One region of the Cytobacillus pseudoceanisediminis genome, then DNA from elsewhere that is predicted to be linked to it. Evidence: riboswitches for the same ligand, from Rfam matches in the RefSeq annotation. Region 1 holds a riboswitch; the other holds the start of a gene.
What was found. Region 1 has a riboswitch for ZMP and ZTP ahead of M5V91_RS03895 (phosphoglycerate dehydrogenase). Riboswitches for the same ligand answer to the same signal wherever they lie in the genome.
Positions count from the first base shown of each region.

Region 2: another riboswitch for ZMP and ZTP. It lies ahead of M5V91_RS02690 (bifunctional 5,10-methylenetetrahydrofolate dehydrogenase/5,10-methenyltetrahydrofolate cyclohydrolase); the one in region 1 lies ahead of M5V91_RS03895 (phosphoglycerate dehydrogenase).

Region 1 is NZ_CP097349.1:711,247-715,279, forward strand. Features, by position in the region: gene M5V91_RS03885 (YhbD family protein) at 119-742, shown strand; gene M5V91_RS03890 (polymer-forming cytoskeletal protein) at 762-1,475, shown strand; ZMP/ZTP riboswitch at 1,759-1,837, shown strand; gene M5V91_RS03895 (phosphoglycerate dehydrogenase) at 1,905-3,104, shown strand; gene M5V91_RS03900 (sigma-70 family RNA polymerase sigma factor) at 3,297-3,971, shown strand; partial or broken gene clpP (ATP-dependent Clp endopeptidase proteolytic subunit ClpP) at 3,998-4,033, shown strand, end outside.
Region 2 is NZ_CP097349.1:486,063-490,095, forward strand. Features, by position in the region: gene M5V91_RS02685 (hypothetical protein) at 15-503, shown strand; ZMP/ZTP riboswitch at 1,075-1,157, shown strand; gene M5V91_RS02690 (bifunctional 5,10-methylenetetrahydrofolate dehydrogenase/5,10-methenyltetrahydrofolate cyclohydrolase) at 1,238-2,101, shown strand; gene M5V91_RS02695 (cold-shock protein) at 2,334-2,534, shown strand; gene cshA (degradosome RNA helicase CshA) at 2,835-4,033, shown strand, end outside.

The sequences.
Region 1 (4,033 bases):
GATTTCATGGTGTAAAATCGGGATTTTGTCGAAAAACCTCGGAAAAAAATGAATAATACAATATTCTTAACGTAACAGTGTTATGTTACAATCATACCATCGGAAAGGAGACCTGGAATTGAGCGATGAATTAATTTCAAAAAAAGAAGTCCTTGATTTAACTGGAATTTCTTATGGGCAGCTTTATCGGTGGAAAAGGAAAAGCCTGATACCGGAGGATTGGTTTGTCAGAAAATCAACTTTTACAGGGCAGGAGACATTTTTCCCAAAAGAGAAAATTCTGGAGCGAGTCGATAAAATACAAAAGATGAAGGATAGCCTTTCACTGGATGAGCTGGCAGATTTGTTTTCCTTGAATGCTTCGAATCTGAAGCTGACAAAGGAAAGCCTGATTGCTAAAGGGATAGCTTCTGAACCGGTTATGAATATCTTTCTCGAGACACAGGGAGAGCTTAACGAATTCAATTACCATGAGATTTTGAAGCTTTATATCCTTTCCATCCTGCTTGAATCCGGAGATATCCATATCGAGGAAGGGAAAATGCTTCTTCAGTTATTGAGTGATCATCAAAGTATCCTGCAGCAGCCAAAAGCTGTTATCTGCTTTATTCGCAAACTTGGAATGTCCAGCTGCCTGATTTCGGTTAACGGGGAACAAGTCCTGCTTGAAAAAGGAACAAAAGTGGCCGCCACTTTATCGTTAGAACATTGTGCAGAGGAATTAAAATCCAAATTGGTATAGGGGGAATTTTGCTGTGAATATGAAAACACTAGGGAACTTAATAATTAATGGAGTGGGATCGTCTAATGGAGGTACATATCAGAAGGTTGAATTAAATGGAAAGGGAACGGTAAACAGTGATATTGAATGCGAGAGATTTCATTGTAACGGGACGGGCACTGTCCTTGGAAACATAAAAACTGAAAAGGGAAAGATCAGTGGTGCAGCAAAGATCCATGGAGCTGTTAAAGCTGAATCCCTTGTTATCAATGGCTCTGCCGTCATTTCTGAAGCTGTCAGCTGTCAAAACCTTGAAGTCGCCGGAAGATCCACTATCGGAGGCTCTGTAAAATGCGAAGTAATCGCTGTGAATGGGAAAGTAACTATTGAAGGGGACTGTGAAGCGGAGGTCTTCCGTGCTGAAGGGACATTTTCAGTAGATGGTTTACTGAACGCTGAAACTATTGATATTAAGCTTTTTGGAGACAGTAAAGCGAAAGAAATCGGCGGCAGAAAAATTAAAGTGACACAGCATAGAGAAACCCTATTAAAATTAATCAAATCCATTTTTCCCTTGAAACTGGAGGCGGATTTAATTGAAGGGGATGACATCGAACTCGAAGGCACAGCAGCTCTTGTCGTAAGAGGGAAAAATGTAAAAATCGGCAAAAATTGCGAGATCGGACTTGTGGAATACTCTGGTGTTTATGAATGTGCAGCAGAAGCGGAAGTTAAAGAACTTCGCAAAATCTGATAAAAGGAGAGAGGTGCAGGGAAGCAGTTTTTTACATTTTCTTTCGGATAGTCAAATTTTATTTACAGATAAAATGTTATAAGCTGTTTTTATGACTGGATAACAGAAATTATTTGCGTACATTGCAGAAATGAAAATGTTATCCTAATAACTAACTTCGAAAAGCATAGTGTACAAAATAAGAAAAATATACTGTAGAAAAAATAAAAAATAATTTTAGTAATGTAAGCGCTTTAAAGGGTTGAAGTTTTCAGAAGACTTTGATAAGATTTAAAAAACTGAAAAGGCTATGTGTAACTGGCGAAACGCGGATCACCGCGAGGGAGCACATAGTGTCGAAGCCGTTCGCCTGGGCAGAGGTAAGGGATTCTACCCTTGCCTCTTTCTGTTTTAAAATCTGACAAAGTTAGTTGAAAAGGGGAGAATCCAGTGAGTACCATGACTTTAGACAGAGTGAAGACGATTAAAACGCTGAATGCGATTGCGCCAAGCGGTCTTGAGGTGTTTAACAAGGATCAATTTACAATCGATAATGAAAGCGGCAATCCGGATGCGATAGTCCTTCGGAGCTTTAATATGCATTCAATGGAATTGGGTGATCGATTAAAAGCAATTGCCCGTGCAGGCGCGGGTGTGAATAATATTCCGGTTGAGAAATGCACTGAACAGGGCATTGTTGTTTTTAATACACCTGGTGCCAATGCGAATGCAGTAAAAGAAATGGTGCTTACTTCCTTAATGGCTTCATCCCGCAATCTCTTTGCCGGCATCTCCTGGACCAAAACGCTGAAAGATGAAGGAGACCAGATTCCTAAGCTTGTAGAAGCAGGGAAAAAGCAATTTGTCGGAAAAGAAATTAAGGGGAAAACTCTCGGTGTGATCGGATTGGGGGCAATCGGGGCCCTTGTGGCCAATGATGCACTTGAACTTGATATGGATGTCGTAGGCTTTGACCCATTCATTTCGGTTGACACTGCCTGGAACTTATCCCGCAATGTTCAGCGCGCCATGACCATTGAGCAGGTGTTTGCAGAATCTGACTATATCACTGTACATGTTCCATTAACCGATGATACAAGGGAAATGTTCAATGAAGATACATTCAGCATGATGAAGAATGGTGTTCATATTCTGAATTTCTCACGCGGGGAGCTTGTGAATGAATCAGATATGGCAGCCGCCCTTGAAAGCGGAAAAGTGGGCAAGTATATTACAGATTTCCCAAATGAAAATATCCTGAAAATGAAAAACGCAGTGGCAATTCCGCACCTTGGCGCTTCAACAAAAGAATCTGAGGAAAACTGCGCTGTCATGGCAGCACGACAGGTGAAGCACTTCCTTGAAACAGGCAATGTCAAAAACTCAGTTAACTTCCCAAATGCTGCTCTTCCTTACACAGGCAAGCGGCGTGTCACTGCTTTTCATAAAAACATTCCTAATATGGTCGGCCAAATCACACTTGCTATTTCAAGCTACCAGCTGAATATTGCGGACATGGTGAACCGCAGCCGCGGTGAATATGCGTATACCATGATCGATATCGATAATAAAGTTAATGGTGATGTCATCCCTGGACTGCTTGAACAGATTAATCAAATTGAAGGCATTATCAAGTCACGAATTATATAAAAATACAGCCTCAATTCCGCAGGGATTGGGGCTTTTTTTAACTGCACGAAGGAATGAATCAAAAAAGGTATATGACAAGTATAAAATCAGCTATCCTTAGAATAAACTGATAAAAAATATTAATCACCCGTATCTTTTTGTTCTCTTATTCCGTTATAGAAGCAGAGATGTATTAAAGGAGTGAACAGGTTTATGAAGCAAGGGAAAGTTCAGGCTGAATCAAGGGATTCCATAAAGCAGAAGGAAAGCTGTATTGCAGATATCTATCCTTCACTGCAGCGTTATAGCCGGTTTCTTGCACAGAACCGCTGGGACGGGGACGATCTGGCCCATGAGGCAATCATCCGCGCTTATAGAAGCTATTCGCCTGAGAAAATTAATCAGGCTCTTTTAAAGAAGATTGTCTATAATTGCTGGATTGACACTCTTAGAAACAGAAAGCGGGAAAAGCTTCAAGAGGCGCCGGAACGGGAAATGAAGGAGTTCAGCCCTGATGGCACAGAAGCAATCACCCATCTCCTCAATAGGCTGACATTAAAGCAGGCTGTTGTTTTCACGCTGAAGGAAGGGTTTCAATATCAAACAAAAGAGATTGCTGATATACTTCGGACCACTGAGTTTGCAGTGAAGTCCTCGCTGAACCGTGCACGGAAGCAGCTTCAGCACCCAGTGGAAGATGAGGCTGAGGATTCTTTTGCAAATGAGGAAGAAGAAAAGTTATTTCAGCTGCTGCAGCAATCAGTGGCAGCGGAAGACCCGTCCATCCTGATAAAAACCATACCTTTTCTGCGATCCCTTGAAAGTCATGCCCAGAAGCCTGTACTGCGCGTTCCATCTTCTTCTAATACTCTCTGTATGGCGGCATAGATCCGCAATGAACAGGAGGGATACAGGTGACAGCAATACCATATGTCATTGAGCAGTCCAGC
Region 2 (4,033 bases), 230 kb from region 1:
TGGAGGCTTTCAAATTGCTAAAAAACAAGAAATTAAACAGGTTTCTTTCAATTCTGGGAATGGTCATAGCTATTGCCATAGCATATAGTGTACTTGTCTTTTTAAATAAGGATGAATCAAAGGTTCAAAAAACCTCAGCAAATGCGGAGACATCTGAACAGGGATTAATGTACGATGATTTAGGGGACTTCATTGCCTCCAATCATACTTTTTATAATGAAACACTTGGATGGGGAAGAGATCGTAAAGTCAGCTGGCCAAAACAAAGAGATCAGGCTGAATTAATCGTAAATTCGCTTAAAAAAATATCAGCTGAGAATGAGGATTTGCAGGCTGACCTGGGCACAATAACACGGCTGGCAGAAACTGTGCAGTCGGGCACTAAGGATAAGGAAGTTTTAATTAAATTGCACCGATATTTTCATGATCTGGATATTGGATTTAATGGCTATAAAGACACAACCGATTATTTTGATGTAACAGAGTATAAAGGAGAAGGCTAATAAGCGGGTGACAAGTTATTTTCTTGACACTTTACCGTAAATAAGATAACATAGTGATTGAAGTATTTGAGGTATATTGTTGAAGTCGTTAATTCACTTGGATTGTTCGGCAGCCGAACCTTCTTTTTTGTGAAACTGCGGCTTTTTATTATGTTTCATGCTCTTTAGGATTTTGAAAGAGTAAGCATGTGTTTGTAATTAAGAATAATTTGTGTGGACAGCTTAATGCTGAATTTTCTTCTTAATCATCTTCTATAAACCAGACACTTCTCCGTATTTTTACTTCAGTAAGTTTCTTACCATTTAATATTAAAATCTCAGAGAGCATCTAAGTCGGAAAGAATTCCGACCAACCTGATTCCCACTGGCGCGGTCTAGGAGCCGCAAGGATGGAAGAGAGGCAGGGCTTTCATTGTTTTAGGTATAACTAATTAACTCAAATATATCATTTATAAGGACAGTATTTGCTGTCCTTTTTTATATATCTCGCAAAAAAACACGAACGTTTGAATAAGTTTCAGTTTAATTATTTGTGTTTTTGTGGTATGATGTATTCATTAGAATAGCTTTTCAAAATCGCAGTGACTGACGACAATGCGGAATGAACCGCTGGGGAGCTGCGTCTATGTATAGCCGGTCGTCTGGGCAGAGATAAGGGATACCCTTGTCTCTTTTTTTCATAACAAAATGGAAAAGCCCGTCAGCCGAATAGGTGCTTTTCCTATAGGAGGAATATGCATGGAAAAAAGATTATTCTTGATGGAATTGTTGTGGCAAAACATGTGAAAGACCAATTAAAGGATCGAATTGAAGAATTGAAGGGGAAGGATATCGTCCCTTGCTTAGCCACAATTTTGGTGGGAGATGACCCTTCCTCTGAAACGTATGTACGGATGAAGGGGAATGCTTGTGAAAAACTTGGCATATTATCAAAACGTATTCATATGTCAAAGGATACAACAACACAAGAACTATTAGAGAAGATTGCAGAATTAAACAATGATCCTTCTGTACATGGAATCCTTCTACAGCATCCCGTACCAGGACATATAGATGAACGAAAAGCTTTCGAAGCTATTGCTATTGAAAAAGACGTAGACGGTGTTACAAGCCTTGGATATGGACAGACCGCATTCGGTTTTGGTGAATATCCGTCCTGTACACCTGCAGCTATTTTGGAAATTATGGATTTCTATAAATTGAGTGCTGAAGGTATGCATGCTGTAGTCGTAGGCAGAAGCCCAATCCTTGGCAAGCCGGTCTCTGCCCTTTTACTCAATCGAAACGCAACAGTCACTACGTGCCATTCATATACCAAAAATCTGCCCCAAATTGTAAAGCAAGCTGATATTGTAGTAGCAGCTGTAGGGAAACCTAACTTTATCAAGGGTGAATGGATTAAAGAAGGAGCTATTGTCCTTGATGCCGGATATAATGAAGGAAATATTGGGGATGCAGAGTATGAAAGCTGTGCTGAAAAGGCGTTTGCCATTACCCCCGTACCTGGAGGAGTTGGACCTGTTACGATTTCCATGCTTTTGAAACATACTGTTCATGCTGCAGAAAAAATCGCTGAAATACAAGGGAAGCATAAATAGTTCATTTATCCCTAAATAAAAATTGATCTTTAAAAGGATTGACTTATAACTGGGTGTCGTTTATTATTAGGTTAACGCTGTAAAGTTCGTTATATACTTTTTGGATAAGTAGTCGTAGCTGCAAAGAAATGTAGGCGATCGTTCATCCTCATTTCTGCAAGCTGCGACTTTTTTATGTTTAAGTTTATATGGTACATTATAGTGAAAAACAATTTATTGGGAGGCAACACAAATGAACACAGGTAAAGTTAAATGGTTTAATGCAGAAAAAGGTTTCGGATTCATCGAATCTTCAGAAGGTCAAGATGTATTCGTACACTTCTCCGCTATCCAAACTGAAGGTTTCAAAACTTTAGAAGAAGGTCAAGACGTAACTTTCGAAATCGTTGAAGGTAACCGTGGACCTCAAGCTGCTAACGTAACAAAAGCATAATTTTGCTTAAAATGAGGTGATGCATGTCTAATCATGCATCACCTTTTTATGTTTGCTTATCCACTTTGTAGCCTTCAGCATTCCTCAAAACAGATCTTCTGTAATAACTGCTTTTAGGAATATGTATTTTTCATTTCACCCAATTAAAATACTTCACTTTCAAAAAGTTTAAAAATAGTGCAAACGGAAATGTAAAAAAGAGATACAAACTGGAAAGCCTAGTAAAGTGTCCATGTCTTTATACAAAAAACAATCTTTCAGTACCTAATAAGATTTGCAATTCAAGGAGGAAATTATATTTTGACAACTTTTTCAGATTTTGGCTTAAGTAATGAAATAGTAAAAGCCCTTTCCAATATGGGCTTCGAGGAACCAACACCAATTCAGGCACAGGCAATTCCAATCGGAATGAAGGGGAAGGACATGATTGGCCAGGCGCAGACTGGAACTGGAAAAACCACTGCTTTTGGTGTGCCGCTGTTAGAGCAGATTGATTTAAACGAAGGTATTCAAGGTCTAGTCCTTGCGCCAACACGGGAGCTTGCTGTACAGGTGGCAGAAGAATTAAACCGTATAGGACAGGTAAAAGGAGTCCGGACACTTCCTGTTTACGGTGGTCAGGATATCACCCGCCAAATTCGTGCGCTTAAAAAGCACCCGCATATTATTGCTGCTACACCGGGAAGGTTAATTGATCACATTGAAAGAAAAACAATCCGTTTAAGCAACATCAAGATGGTAGTTCTGGATGAAGCGGATGAAATGCTTAATATGGGCTTCATCGAGGACATTGAAAGAATTTTAAGTGAAATTAAAGGTGAGCGCCAAACCCTTCTTTTCTCAGCAACAATGCCAAAAAGAATTCAGTCTCTTGCTGAAAAATTCATGCAGGAACCAGAAATGGTTAAAGTCAAAGCGAAAGAAATGACTGTTAAAAATATTGAGCAGTACTATATGGAAGTGCATGAAAAACAAAAATTTGATGTGCTTTGCAATCTGTTGGATATTCAGTCACCTGAACTGGCTATTGTGTTTGGAAGGACTAAAAAGCGTGTAGATGAAGTGGTGGAAGGTCTTATCAAGAGAGGCTATTCGGCTGAAGGAATTCATGGTGATATCCCCCAGGCGAAAAGAGATCAGGTTATCCGCCGTTTTAAAGAGCAGACAATCGACATAATGGTAGCCACTGACGTTGCTGCACGAGGTCTGGATATTTCAGGTGTTTCCCATGTTTATAACTTCGATATCCCGCAGGATCCTGAAAGCTACGTTCACCGGATTGGACGTACTGGGCGTGCCGGAAATAAAGGGCTGGCAATTACGTTCGTTTCTCCAAGAGAAATTGACCACCTAAAAATAATTGAAAGTGTTACAAAAAGCAAAATGGCGAAAAAGCCTGTTCCTTCCTTTAAGGATGTTGTTGCAGGCAATCAGCAGGCGACTATTAATAAACTTATGGAAGTTATTGAAAAAGAAGAACATGCAGACTTCAAGAGAGT